2 linked regions of the Fulvivirga ulvae genome follow. The protein of the gene in region 1 interacts with the protein of each later gene in a pairwise test. Links are inferred from orthologs where the notes say so. Each region holds a gene or a part of one and is shown on either strand. Other genes may lie near its edges. The genes, in order: uvrB and uvrA.

The links.
Region 2: the proteins of uvrB (region 1) and uvrA interact in binary tests that used the Escherichia coli proteins (3 or more experiments, as listed by UniProt). The link is inferred for Fulvivirga ulvae from one-to-one orthologs.

Annotation. Positions count from the first base shown.
Region 1 is NZ_CP089981.1:3,394,007-3,400,430, reverse strand. What follows is about bases 2,290-5,249. They hold uvrB (excinuclease ABC subunit UvrB), read left to right. Parts: upstream 2,290-2,735; coding sequence 2,736-4,763; downstream 4,764-5,249. Other genes in these bases: LVD17_RS14325 (S1C family serine protease), read left to right, coding at 4,842-5,249; LVD17_RS14335 (class I SAM-dependent methyltransferase), read left to right, coding at 2,290-2,577. Outside these bases: LVD17_RS14345 (hypothetical protein), read left to right, coding at 1-426; LVD17_RS14340 (hypothetical protein), read left to right, coding at 695-1,741; more of LVD17_RS14335, read left to right, coding at 1,774-2,289; more of LVD17_RS14325, read left to right, coding at 5,250-6,287. UniProt on the Escherichia coli protein: The UvrABC repair system catalyzes the recognition and processing of DNA lesions. A damage recognition complex composed of 2 UvrA and 2 UvrB subunits scans DNA for abnormalities.
Region 2 is NZ_CP089981.1:2,495,353-2,502,204, reverse strand. Bases 1,483-4,870 are described here. They hold uvrA (excinuclease ABC subunit UvrA), read right to left. Parts: upstream 4,542-4,870; coding sequence 1,683-4,541; downstream 1,483-1,682. Other genes in these bases: LVD17_RS10355 (aldo/keto reductase), read right to left, coding at 4,635-4,870; LVD17_RS10365 (substrate-binding periplasmic protein), read right to left, coding at 1,483-1,615. Also shown: LVD17_RS10370 (substrate-binding periplasmic protein), read right to left, coding at 1-597; more of LVD17_RS10365, read right to left, coding at 755-1,482; more of LVD17_RS10355, read right to left, coding at 4,871-5,519; arsenosugar biosynthesis arsenite methyltransferase ArsM, read right to left, coding at 5,565-6,536; LVD17_RS10345 (purine-nucleoside phosphorylase), read right to left, coding at 6,536-6,852. UniProt on the Escherichia coli protein: The UvrABC repair system catalyzes the recognition and processing of DNA lesions. UvrA is an ATPase and a DNA-binding protein. A damage recognition complex composed of 2 UvrA and 2 UvrB subunits scans DNA for abnormalities.

The sequences.
Region 1 (6,424 bases):
CTACTTAAATTAACTAAAAGCGGATCTAAAGTGCCGTATTTGACTTTTTCACTCGCCGATAATAACACCTTGATGTTTAACTGGAATGGCTTTTTAGATGTGGAGAATATCATTAAGGCTCATGAAGAATCTCTCGAATTGATCAAAAAACATAATGTCTCACACCTGATTGAAGATGTCAGAAAATTCTCTGGTCCATTTTCAAAAGCCAACGATTGGTTTATTAAAACATATGCACCTGCAATCATCAAAATGGGAGTGACAAAAACTGCCGTAATATTAAACGAAAACGTATTCACTCAACTGTCTGTAAACGACCTGAAGGAAAACCCTGAATTTAAAAAAATGGGACTTTTATATAAGGTCTTTAACTCAGAGCATGATGCCAATGAGTGGTTACACCAGGGCACAAAACAATCCGTCTGATACCAAAGCTTCCCCGTTCTCTCTGTGATATTTGCGCGTTTCAACGTGTTTTACAGAGAGAACTTATATTTCCTCGAAAAAACTTACATAATCTATCTATCTGGTTTTATGATATTTATCATAAACTATATCCCATAAACTCCCTCTAATAAGCTACCAGGATTATTAAGAATTTTATAAGTGATAAATTATTACCTATGTAGTTGAACCTTAATTATTTCATTTCAGTTGTACCGCTATTCTTATAAATTTCATACTAAAAAAAGATATGATAGGTGCAAATGTAAACGGAATAAAAGTCGAAGACCTTTTTCAGTGCTACGACAAGTACAATTTTTTATATCAGGAGAAAAAAGAGAAAATGCGGTATCTCTATCCCATGATAAAGGCCAACTGGAGCATGGCACTAGATATGCCATGGGAGTACTTTTTGTTGCTTACATACAACCGTCCTGAAAAAGACCTGTTTGCTTCAGTATCAGCATGGAGAAGCACATCTCGCAGCTATCTCATTCAGCATATGGTTTCTAATCAACCTGAAAATACACGTTTGATTCTACTTCATTTTCTGGAGCTTCTCAAGGAAGATATTATGGTAAATAATGCAATTCAGGTTTACTACCAACCTAAGACCCGATTTGCCAATAACATGTTTTCATATCTGGAAGCTGAGGCAGGATCATTGCACAGCCATCTGCACACATTTAGTTTCCTAAGTTATCCACTCAAACCCATTCAATTAACAAATTCTTCAATTCATATTGAAGAGTTAAATGTAGATAACAAGGCCGATATACTACATTTTGTAAATTCAGAACGCGGTAAGTTTTACTCCTGGGTACAAGACCTGGACACGGATGACTTCAACCTTTCAAATCTTGACGAGCATTATAAAAAATACGGCCTGTCAAGAAGCCGAAAAGTCCTGGCGTTTAAAGATAACAAAAACAACATACTCGGTGTTACTTTGATTAATAAAGCTTCGGCCGGCTTAAATTTCAGCCTTTTAGAAAACTCAACCGAAATAATCCTTGACTCAAAACAGCCGGAATGGACGCTAAATGAAGTGTTGAATTCTATGCTCTACCACTTAAGTAATGAATATTTGAGGGCAGACATTAACCAAATTCCTTTGCTGATAGACCCTGAGTATGAAGAACTCGTCATTGCTTATGGCGGGTCCACCATGAGAACATATAACTTCTTTACCTGTGATAATACTGTTCTGGACAAGTGGTGCCTTTACCTTGTCAATGAACTAGAAGCGGTTCATCAACACTTATTAATGAAAAATGAACAATCAAAGGTTTCTTAAAACGGAACCATTACCCCATAAATCAATTATAAATGAATACACCTAACGTAAAACAAGTAAAATACTTTATGGACGACCCTCGTGAAGCTGGCCGTTTGGATGCCAAAGTGAACACGGATGAATTCATCGAAGATTTTATATTACCATATTTAAAAACGGATACCAAAGCACGAATAGCAGATATAGGCTGCGGTGCTGGCGCCATTGCTTCTTCTATAGCCAAAAAATTTAAAAATGCATCTGTTAAAGGCATTGACCTAAGCGAAGAACGACTGGCAAATGCCCGAAAAAAATGCGAGCACATTCACAATGCCGATTTCTCCATGGGAAGTATTTATGAACTTCCCCTGCAAGATAATTCTACTGACTTTCTTTACACCAGATTTTTACTTGAGTACCTCAAGGAGCCTGTTGAAGGCATAAAGGAAATGTATCGTGCATGCAAAAAAAATGGGCTGGTAATGCTACAGGATCTTGATGGTCAACTGCTTTTCCACTATCCGGAAACTATTGAAAACCTGGACAAGGTATTAGACGGATTATCAAAAACAGGTTTTGATCCTATGATAGGAAGAAAGCTTCTCCATTACGGGCTTTTGGCTGGTTTTGAACTGGAGCACATTGACATCCGCCCGTACCATTTCATTGTGGGTAAAATCGATGAGAAGAATGACTACCTCTGGGACTTAAAAATGGAAATTGCGCTGCCAAAATTTGAAGAGATATTGGGCAGCAAACAGCTTGCGCAAAAATTTAAAGATGATTTTATGCAATTCCTGCGAGACCCACAGACCATGATGTACTCAAACCTGTGCACTATTTATTTAAGGAAATAATCAATTAAAACACTATATAGAACGCCCTTGCCTGCTGGGTAAGGGCGTATTTTTACCTTTCGTCTAAAGAAGATCCTGGCTGCTGTCTTTTTCCTTCAAACCCTTACCCTTTTCTATCCGTTAATCTCTAGATTTGAATAGGATCACAGGAACTCATTATGAAATTCAAGATAAGCAGTGAATATACTCCAACCGGCGATCAGCCAAAAGCAATTGATGAACTGACAGCAGGACTTGAATCAGGCGAACAATTCCAGACACTTCTGGGAGCAACCGGCACTGGTAAAACCTTCACCATGGCCAATGTAATAGCCAACGTAAACAGGCCTACCCTCGTGCTATGTCATAACAAAACGCTGGCTGCCCAGTTATACGGTGAGTTCAAAAGGTTTTTTCCTGAAAATGCAGTAGAGTATTTTATCTCATACTACGACTACTACCAGCCCGAGGCATTTATTCCTTCTTCTAACCTTTATATAGAAAAAGACCTTTCTATTAATGAAGAAATTGAAAAACTGCGACTGAGTACGACCTCCTCCCTGCTTACCGGCCGGCGTGATATTATCGTAGTGGCTTCAGTATCTTGTATCTATGGTATTGGTAATCCTGAAGAATTTGGCAGGAATGTAATAAAACTAAAAGTGGGTGAAACCATAGCCAGAAATAAACTGCTCTTTGCCCTTGTCGATATCCTGTACAGCAGAACGGAAGCAGAATTTAAAAGAGGTAATTTCCGTGTAAAGGGAGATACCGTAGATATATTTGTTGCATATGGTGATTTTGCTTACCGTATTATTTTCTGGGGCGATGAAATCGAGTCAATACAAATGATTGATCCAGAATCGGGAAAAACTATTTCTGAAGAAACAATCATTTCTATTTTTCCTGCCAATTTGTTCGTTACCGGTAAGGATCTCCTCCACGCTGCCATACATGAAATTCAGGATGACCTTGTAGCACAGGTAAATCACTTCGAAACAGAACTCCGGCACCTTGAGGCCAAGCGGGTTAAGGAGCGCACTGAATTTGACATTGAAATGATGCGTGAGCTGGGCTATTGCTCTGGTATCGAGAACTATTCGCGTTACTTTGACCGCAGAAAGCCCGGCGCCAGACCGTTCTGTCTGCTCGATTATTTCCCGGACGATTATTTAATGATCATTGATGAGAGCCATGTAACTGTACCTCAGGTACGGGCCATGTGGGGTGGAGATCGCTCAAGGAAAGTAAACCTTGTTGATTTTGGCTTTCGCCTGCCCGCCGCACTCGATAACAGGCCGCTCACATTTAATGAGTTTGAGTCCATGCTTAACCAGGTGGTATATGTTAGTGCCACTCCTTCGGAATACGAACTTAGGAAATCAGAAGGGGTAGTTGTTGAGCAGATCATCAGGCCCACGGGGCTTCTCGACCCTATCATAGAAGTAAGGCCAAGCCTTAATCAGATAGATGACCTGCTGGAAGAAATTGATGAAAGAATAAAAAGGGAAGAACGTGTGCTGGTAACCACACTTACCAAACGTATGGCAGAAGAACTCACGAAGTTTCTGGAGCGCGCGGGTGTTAAGTGCCGTTACATTCATAGTGAGGTGGATACCCTCGACAGGGTTGAGATCCTGAGAGAGCTGCGACTGGGCGTGTTTGATGTACTCGTTGGAGTAAATCTCCTCAGAGAGGGTCTTGACTTACCTGAGGTATCCCTCGTGGCGATTCTGGATGCGGATAAAGAAGGTTTCTTACGTAATCAACGTTCGCTGATACAAACTATAGGCCGCGCTGCACGAAATGTGAACGGAATGGTGATCATGTACGCCGACAGCATCACAGTGTCCATGAGGACCTCAATAGATGAAACCAACAGAAGACGAAGCATACAGATGGCTTATAATGAGAAACACAACATTACTCCTACTACCATATTGCGTTCTAAAGAGTCAATCCTTCAGCAAACTGGCGTTGCAGATAAAAAGAAAGGTGGCAAGAAGTACTATACAGGTGAAGAAGCTCCGTCAGTGGCGGCTGATCCGGTTGTGGCTTACATGGGCAAAGATGAACTGGAGAAGCTTATCAACAAAACACAAAAGGCCATGGAAAAAGCTGCCAAGGAGCTAAACTTCATGGAAGCTGCAAAGTTACGCGACGAAATGACTGAACTGAAAAAGTTACAGGAAGAAAGACAACAGTAACATGTACAATTTCCTTACATTATTAAACTGAAAGCCGCGAATTATCGTTATTACAAAAACATTTTTAGCAACAGGCATATGAGTAAGCGGCAGTTCTTTTTCGGTATTTTTCTTTCATCAGTCTTTGGAGCACTTATTTCCAGTGCCATTATTTTCACTTACTTATCGGGCAACAATACATCTTTTCAATCCTATAAATCCATATCAGAACGCCAGCAGCAGGTATCTAATGCCAGCCTTATTTCGGACACCTCCATAATTGTTCCCAAAGGACTCAACTTCATACATGCCGCCAACAAAGTAGTGCCGGGCGTGGTACATATCAGGGCACTATATGCCACCGGCCAATATAGCATCAACCCTCTGGAAGGAGTTTTCAGAGGCCCCGCTCAGTCATCCGGTTCCGGGGTTATAATTTCAGATGACGGATACCTGGCTACTAATAATCATGTAATCGAAAACGCCAGTCAAATAGAAGTGGTGCTTAATGATAACCGTACATACCCTGCCAAAATAATTGGCACGGACCCTACCACCGATCTGGCTTTGCTTAAAATAAATGAAACAGATCTTAACTATGTAAAATATGGTGATTCTGACAAAATCCTGCCGGGAGAATGGGTATTAGCCATTGGCAACCCTTTTGACCTCAACTCCACAGTTACTGCCGGCATAGTCAGTGCAAAGGCTAGAAATATTGGTATTCTCAGAGATAAAAATAATCTTCAGATTGAATCATTTATACAAACCGATGCTGCCGTAAACCCTGGGAACAGTGGAGGTGCTTTGGTCAATCTCAATGGTGAACTGATCGGCATTAATACAGCAATTGCCACTCCTACCGGCAGCTATTCAGGTTACTCTTTTGCAGTGCCGGTAAGCCTGGTGCGAAAGGTAATGGACGACCTGCTGGAATACGGAAAAGTACAAAGAGGGTTGTTGGGCATTAGAATTGGAGATATGAATGCCTCCATTGCAGATGCGGAAGGTATCAATGTAGTGAGTGGCGTATTTATAAGCTATGTCAACAAAAACAGCTCTGCTGAAGATGCAGGCTTACAGCCCGGAGACGTTATCACGGCAATAAATGAATCGGAGGTTTCCAATGTTTCCGAACTTCAGGAGCTGGTAGCCCGCAACCGGCCCGGAGACGAAATACAGGTGACTTACATACGAGGTGGTATCAAAAGCAAAGTAGCTGCCATACTCAAAAACACCGAAGGAAGCACTGAACTGGTAGCAGACCGCTATGAACATGAACTCGAAGGGGCCATATTGGAAAATCTTAGTATTGAAGAGTTGAGCGAATATGATATTGAGGGTGGCGTAAGGCTAAAATCCATAAAAAAAGGGAAATGGAAAGAAGCCGGTTTTGCAGAAGGCTTTATCGTCACCAAAATTGACAAAATGGTGGTGAGTGATATCAGAGACCTCAACCAAATCATGGAAAACAAGAGCGGTGGTATCCTTGTAGAAGGCATCTATCCTGACGGAGAAAAGGGTGTATTTGGTGTTGACTGGTAATATCATTTCCATTATACGCCCACTGTCGTAAACAAAGGCATAACCTCAAATTATATTTCTCAATCGATTGTTTTTTCACAAAGGAGCGCCTATCCTTTCCCACATTTCTTTAGCTTTGCACTTTAAATAAAAAATCA
Region 2 (6,852 bases), 900 kb from region 1 along the record:
GGCTTTGCCAAATGAGGTGACATACTCTACTTTAAGGCCTGGATAATATTTGGACTTGATATCCTTCACCCATTTTTCATTAGTTGAATTTTTTATAGTAACTACAGTCATCCCGGCAAATTTTTCAGCAATCTCACTTATACTGTTCAATGTCGGTACGGAGTTATGAGTCAGCACCATTCCAATATTGGTTATATAAGGCGGACTGAAGTTATATATCCTTTTTCTTTCTTCGGTTATTGTAGTGTTGCTCAAACCAAATACACCACCCCGGGCTTGTTTAACCTCTTCCAGAAACAGTGTGAAATTATTAGGATCTTTGCTTTGGTAAGTTACGTTGACTTCAATATCCTCCTTCTTTTCAACATATTCTTCAAACTTATTCATTAAGTCTACAGTGATGCCTGTCATCTTACCATTCTTTTTTGAGGAAAACCCGGGAGATTCAGCATAGGTGAATACCCAGTTTGCTGACCCTTTCGACTTTGCTGTCGCATAGGTATCTCCCTTAAGCTGGGCAAAAAGTAAGGATGTATTTAGCAACAAACCGAGTACTATAGCGCACTGAATTTTTCTTTTGTCAACAAGATGGTTCATAATAATTAATAGTTAGAAAGAATTTAACCTATAATAATCATGAATGAATCAGGCAAATCAAAATGTTTTAAACAAATTCAGTGTGCTCAGTGCCGTATTTATAAAATTTGCACTAAATTATATAACTTATCTATAGAGATTTCTAAGTATGAGCCAATTAGTGTTTTATAGTCTCAAAAAATTTCATTGCGCTTTGCCCCAGATTATCGGCTATGATCTTTTTATAGTAAACACTTTCAAGAAACTCCGAACTCATAAACTCTTCCAGCAACGGGTCCCAGTCATTACTTTTTGGCATAATTATCCCAAATTGCTCGGTATCGATATCACCACCCGGATGTCTTTTTATCGGTTGTCGGTTTTGGATTGCCTCAAAGTAATAGGTAAAATCAGCATTTGTAAACTTTTTAGGATCCTTCATTACATTTTGCATGGCCACGCGTGTTGAAGGCACATATTCTATTTTTAAAGCAGGGAAGTACTTGTTTCTAATATCAGTTAACACTTTTTCATTAGTCGAATTTTTGACGGTTACTGCTGTCATACCCGCAAAAATTTTACTGATATCCGCAACATTGGCTAGTGTAGGTACTGAATTATGAGACAATATCATGCTAATATTGGTAATATAGGGCGGACTGAAAGTATATGTCTTCTTTCTTTCTTCCGTAATGGTGGCACTCGTTAAACCAAAAACACCGCCCTTGCCTTCTCTAACCTGTTTCATAAACAATATAAAGTCATTTGAGGCACTGCTCTCATAAGTGATATTCACCCTGATATTTTCTTTTTGTTCCACAAATTCTTTGAATTTATGCATCAGATCAAATGTAATGCCTGTCATCTTGCCATTGACTTTAGCTGCAAATCCCGGCGCTTCAGAATATGTAAATACCCAATTGGCCGTACCCTTTGCCTTTGCCTCAGCATAGGTGTCTCCTCTGAGTTGCGCAAAGCTATTGAGATATATTGTTTGAGATAAAATTAAAGCAAGACATAGTTTCAAAAATTTGTTCATTATGTATAGGATGGTTTAAATGGATTAGTCCGAAGTTTATCCCATTATAAACACAAAATCAAGCTTTTTATGATAATTCATCCTTTAAAAATCTGGCTGTATAGCTTTGGTCATTCTTAGCTACTTCTTCCGGGATACCGGAACAAACGATTGTTCCTCCACCATTTCCGCCTTCGGGGCCTAAGTCAACTATATGATCGGCAACTTTGATCACATCCATGTTATGCTCTATGATTAACACTGTATTGCCTTTGTCAACCAATCGGTTAAGTACATCAAGTAAATGCTGAATATCCTGGAAATGTAAACCGGTGGTAGGTTCATCCAAAATATACAATGTTTTTCCAGTATCCTTTTTTGAAAGTTCAGTGGCAAGCTTCACCCTTTGAGCTTCGCCTCCGGATAAAGTAGTGGCATGCTGACCTAACGAAATGTAACCGAGGCCAACATCATTCAACGTTTTAATTTTTCGGAGTATTTTTGGCTGGTTTTCAAAGAATTCAACTGACTCTTCTACAGTCATCTCAAGTACATCTGATATAGATTTCCCTTTAAACCTCACTTCCAGTGTTTCACGGTTGTATCGCTTTCCTTTACAGGTTTCGCAAGGTACATGTACATCTGGCAGAAAATCCATCTCTATCAGTCGTAATCCGGCGCCTTCGCATGTTTCACATCGTCCTCCCTTAACATTAAAAGAAAACCTACCAGGCTTATAACCACGAATCTTTGCTTCTGGGAGCTCGGCAAATAATGCCCTTATATCTGTAAAAACTCCGGTATAGGTAGCAGGGTTAGATCGGGGTGTACGGCCGATAGGGGACTGGTCAACCTCTATCACTTTATCCAGATGCTCCAGCCCTTTTACTGATTTATAGGCTAATGGCTCCCTTCTGGACCTGTAAAATTTCTGATTGAGGATAGGGAACAATGTATCGTGGATGAGGGTAGATTTTCCACTACCAGATACTCCTGTAACAAGAGTCAGTGTACCTAAAGGAATCTCAAGGTTGACATTTTTTAGGTTATGTCCACTTGCTCCGATAAGCTTAAGTTTTTTTCCATTGCCTTTTCTTCTTTCTGAAGGCACTTCAATGTTGCGCTTACCCTTGAGGTAATCAGCCGTAGCGCTACCCAGTTCCAGGAAATCATCCGGTGTGCCCTGGGCAACTATATGTCCCCCATGACGACCTGCCCCGGGTCCGATATCTATAATATGATCAGAAGCAAGCATCATATCTTTATCATGCTCTACCACTATTACCGAGTTACCAAGATCTCTAAGATCTTTAAGAGCTTTAATAAGCTTCACATTGTCCCTTTGATGAAGACCGATACTTGGTTCATCCAAAATATAAAGCACACCTACAAGCTGGGTACCTATCTGCGTAGCAAGCCTGATACGCTGAGCTTCCCCACCTGACAATGTTTTTAATGGCCTGTTGAGGTGCAGGTAGTCAAGTCCAACATCTAACAGAAAACCAATCCTTTTTCTTATTTCCTTGAGTACCTCAGCCGCAATTTTATTCTGTTTATCAGAAAGCCGCAGTTCAAGGCCATCAAACCAGCTCCATAAAGTTTTGATGTCATATTCCGCAAGCTGAGATATATTTTGATTATCGATAAGAAAATGTAAGGCTTCTTTTTTCAGCCTGGCCCCATTACACTCAGGGCATGTAACCGACACGGTAAAATCATTTATCCATTGCTGTATCTTATCAGAACCGCCCTCGCGCTGCTTCTCCAAAAACTTGATAATGCCCTCAAACTTGGTATTCCAGTCTGTACCGGGGTATTTGACTGATTTTACTGCAACCGGAACGGAATCTCCATACAGCAAAGTTTTCAGAACATCTTCCGGAATATCCCTGATAGGTGTAGTCAGGTTTACCTTATATCTTTTCAGGATGGCTTCTATTTTTTTAAAAATCCAGATATCCCTGAATTCGCCCAGGGGCAATATTCCTCCCCTGCTTATGCTCAGGGATTTATCAGGAATTACCGATTCCTCAGTTATTTCTTCAATAACTCCCAGCCCGTTACATTTTGGACAGGCACCATAAGGAGAGTTAAATGAAAAGGTATTTGGGGCTGGTTCGTCATAGGATAGCCCGGATTTCGGATCCATTAAATATTTTGAGAAATGATATATCTGGTTTTCCTGATCCAAAAGCATCATTATACCCTCACCTTGTTTTAATGCAGTTGCCAAAGACTGGCTGATCCTATAACGGTCATTTTGATCAACAACGATCCGGTCAATAACTACTTCAATATCATGGGTTTTGTATCGATCAACCTGCATCTTAGGCACTAATTCCTGAAGCTCGCCATCCACACGCACCCGGGAATATCCACTTTTTCTTATCTGCTGAAAGAGTTCTCGATAATGCCCTTTACGCCCTTTCACTACCGGGGCTAGAATAGTGAGTTTCTGCCCGTCATAAGCTGATAGAATATGGTCAAGAATCTGGTCCTCAGACTGCCGCACCATTTTCTCTCCGGTGGTATAAGAAAAAGCTTCCCCTGCCCGGGCATAAAGTAGCCTCATAAAATCATAGATCTCAGTAACTGTACCTACCGTAGAGCGAGGATTCCTGGAGGTGGTTTTTTGCTCGATGGAAATTACCGGACTTAATCCATTGATCTTGTCAACGTCAGGCCTCTCCAGATTGCCAATAAAAGAGCGCGCATAGGCACTAAAGCTTTCCATATAGCGGCGCTGCCCCTCTGCATAAATCGTATCAAAGGCCAGTGAAGACTTTCCGCTTCCGCTAATGCCCGTGATCACCACCAGCTTATTTCTTGGAAATGTAAGGTTTACATTCTTGAGGTTATGCTCCCGGGCGCCCAATATCTCTATACTGTCATAGCCAGTTATATCGAAGTCATCCCCTTGTTTCATTACATCCGCATCAGTGATCATAGGCTATGGTGAGTATTGTTTAATAATCTACAAAATTGGACTTTAGATTGTTTATATCCAACTTCTTTAAAACAATCCGAAACAGGAAACAGGCTAAGGAATAGAATAGCCTCTCACAAGCTCAAGAAGCTCAAACCAGTCTTCCCTGTCAAGGTCAGCGGCCAGGGATTCTACCGAAGACCTGACTCTTTCCGGATTCATAGTGCCTATAACGGGAATTATACCACATGGATGCTTTAACAACCACGAAAGAAGTAAATTCCCAGTTTCCACATTGTATTTGGTAGCAATTCGTTGTACTTCCTGATTTCCAACCAAAGACATCACATTATCCCGACCACCCAAAGGCGACCAGGCCATAGGGTTGATATTATGGGTCATCAGATAATCCAATGTGCCATCAAACATAACTTCACTTTTAAACAGGGATATCTCTATCTGGTTAGTGACCAATGGCTCATCGCTGTACCTGGATAGTAGTTCAAATTGTGTGTTAGTAAAGTTTGAAACACCGAAGTGCAGTACTTTGCCCTGCTTTTTTAACTGACTAAAAGCTGCACTAACCTCTTCAGGCGGCATAAGTGGATCAGGCCTGTGGATCAGCAACAGGTCAATGTGATCCGTTTGGAGATTTTTAAGTGATTGCTCAGCAGAATTGATGATATGTTCTTTCGAGGTATCGTAGTGCTTAATACGGTGGACGGGCCTTTCATCTGCAATAAGCTTAATACCACATTTGGATACGAGTTGAATTTTATCCCTCATCCCTGCATTTTGTTTCATCCAATCGCCAAAAATACTTTCGCAGGTATAGCCTCCATAAATATCGGCATGATCAAAGCTGGTTATGCCGACATCAAGGGCAGCATTGATTAATCCCTCAAGTTTTGCCTGAGTCAATTCATTGATATGCCATTTACCTAATACAAGAGAGGAAAGCTTTAATGAAGAGTTTGATATAGTTCTTAGCTGGGTCATTAGTTAATATGTGGTTATTTCAAGTGCGATTATGCGCAATTAAGATTAGCAGCATCCGCCACCGTCGTAAAAATAAGTTGAGTTTGAGATAAAAATATCGTCCCTATCAAGAGCTGCCAATGCACCGGCTGTTTTGTCACAAACCGCCAGGGGCTGATTGGGCATCAGAATGTGACCTTTTTTATCATCAAAATATTCATCCATACCATAGTAGATGGCCGTTTTACCCGTAAAGATACATGGGCCATCTTCCGGCATAGGGTCTTTAATGGCGCATACCTCTACGCTTTCTATGAAAATGTTTTCTGTAGTATCATAGTGTTTTGGTGATAGGATACGATACGGCCGCTTAGCACGTACCTCTACTGTACCAAAGCCTATATCGGTAATCATTTGGATATAATCTTTTAGAGGCAATGCACCACTAAGACATAACGCTCTCAGGCGCTCATCCCTTTGGAGATTTTCAGGCATTTGCTGATCGCAAATGGGATCGGACAATACCAATCTGCCATGAGGCTTTAGTACCCGGTACATTTCAGTCAGAGCTTTTTTAAGATCTTCTTTAGTAAAAATATTGAACAGGCAATTTTGCGCGGCCACATCTACAGAGGCATCTTCTACCGGCAAGTCAAGCGCATCTCCTTTGCGTAAGTCAATATACTCCGACCTAAACCATGGGTTCTGCTTCTCAGCTTCCTTGAAGTTTTCACCGCTCGCTTGTAGCATTTCATCCACTACATCCAGACCTATGACCCCGGCTTTACGTCGGCTGAAATAGGCAAACTGCAACAGCTCCATACCTCCACCTACACCTACATACAGAACTGTTGGATCATTGACCAGGTCACGAGGATTTACAGTACTGCCACAGCCGTAGTTCATGTCCAGCATCTTTTTAGGGATTTGTAGTTCCGGAAGTTGCCAAACCGGTGTGGTGGTACAACAGAGGCCTACATCAGGGTTTTCTGCGGCTTTTTTGTAAACATCTTTGGTCGTTTGTAAATAAGTCTCCATTACAATCGCGTTATCAGTTCTATATACAGTTCAGTCAGTTTTGGCTCAGCTTTGCCCGCGGCTTCTATAATTTCTTCTATATTGATCGGCATCAGGTTGTCCGGATCACAGTCATCTGTAAGCACGGATATGGCACAACATGGTAGACTCATATGGTTGGCTACTATCACTTCTGGCACGGTAGACATACCTACTACATCGGCACCAATATTTCTTAAAAATCTGTATTCTGCCCTGGTTTCAAGATTGGGACCGGATACAGCCACGTAAACGCCTTTGTTGAGAGTAATGCCTTTTTCAATCGCAATGTCTTCCA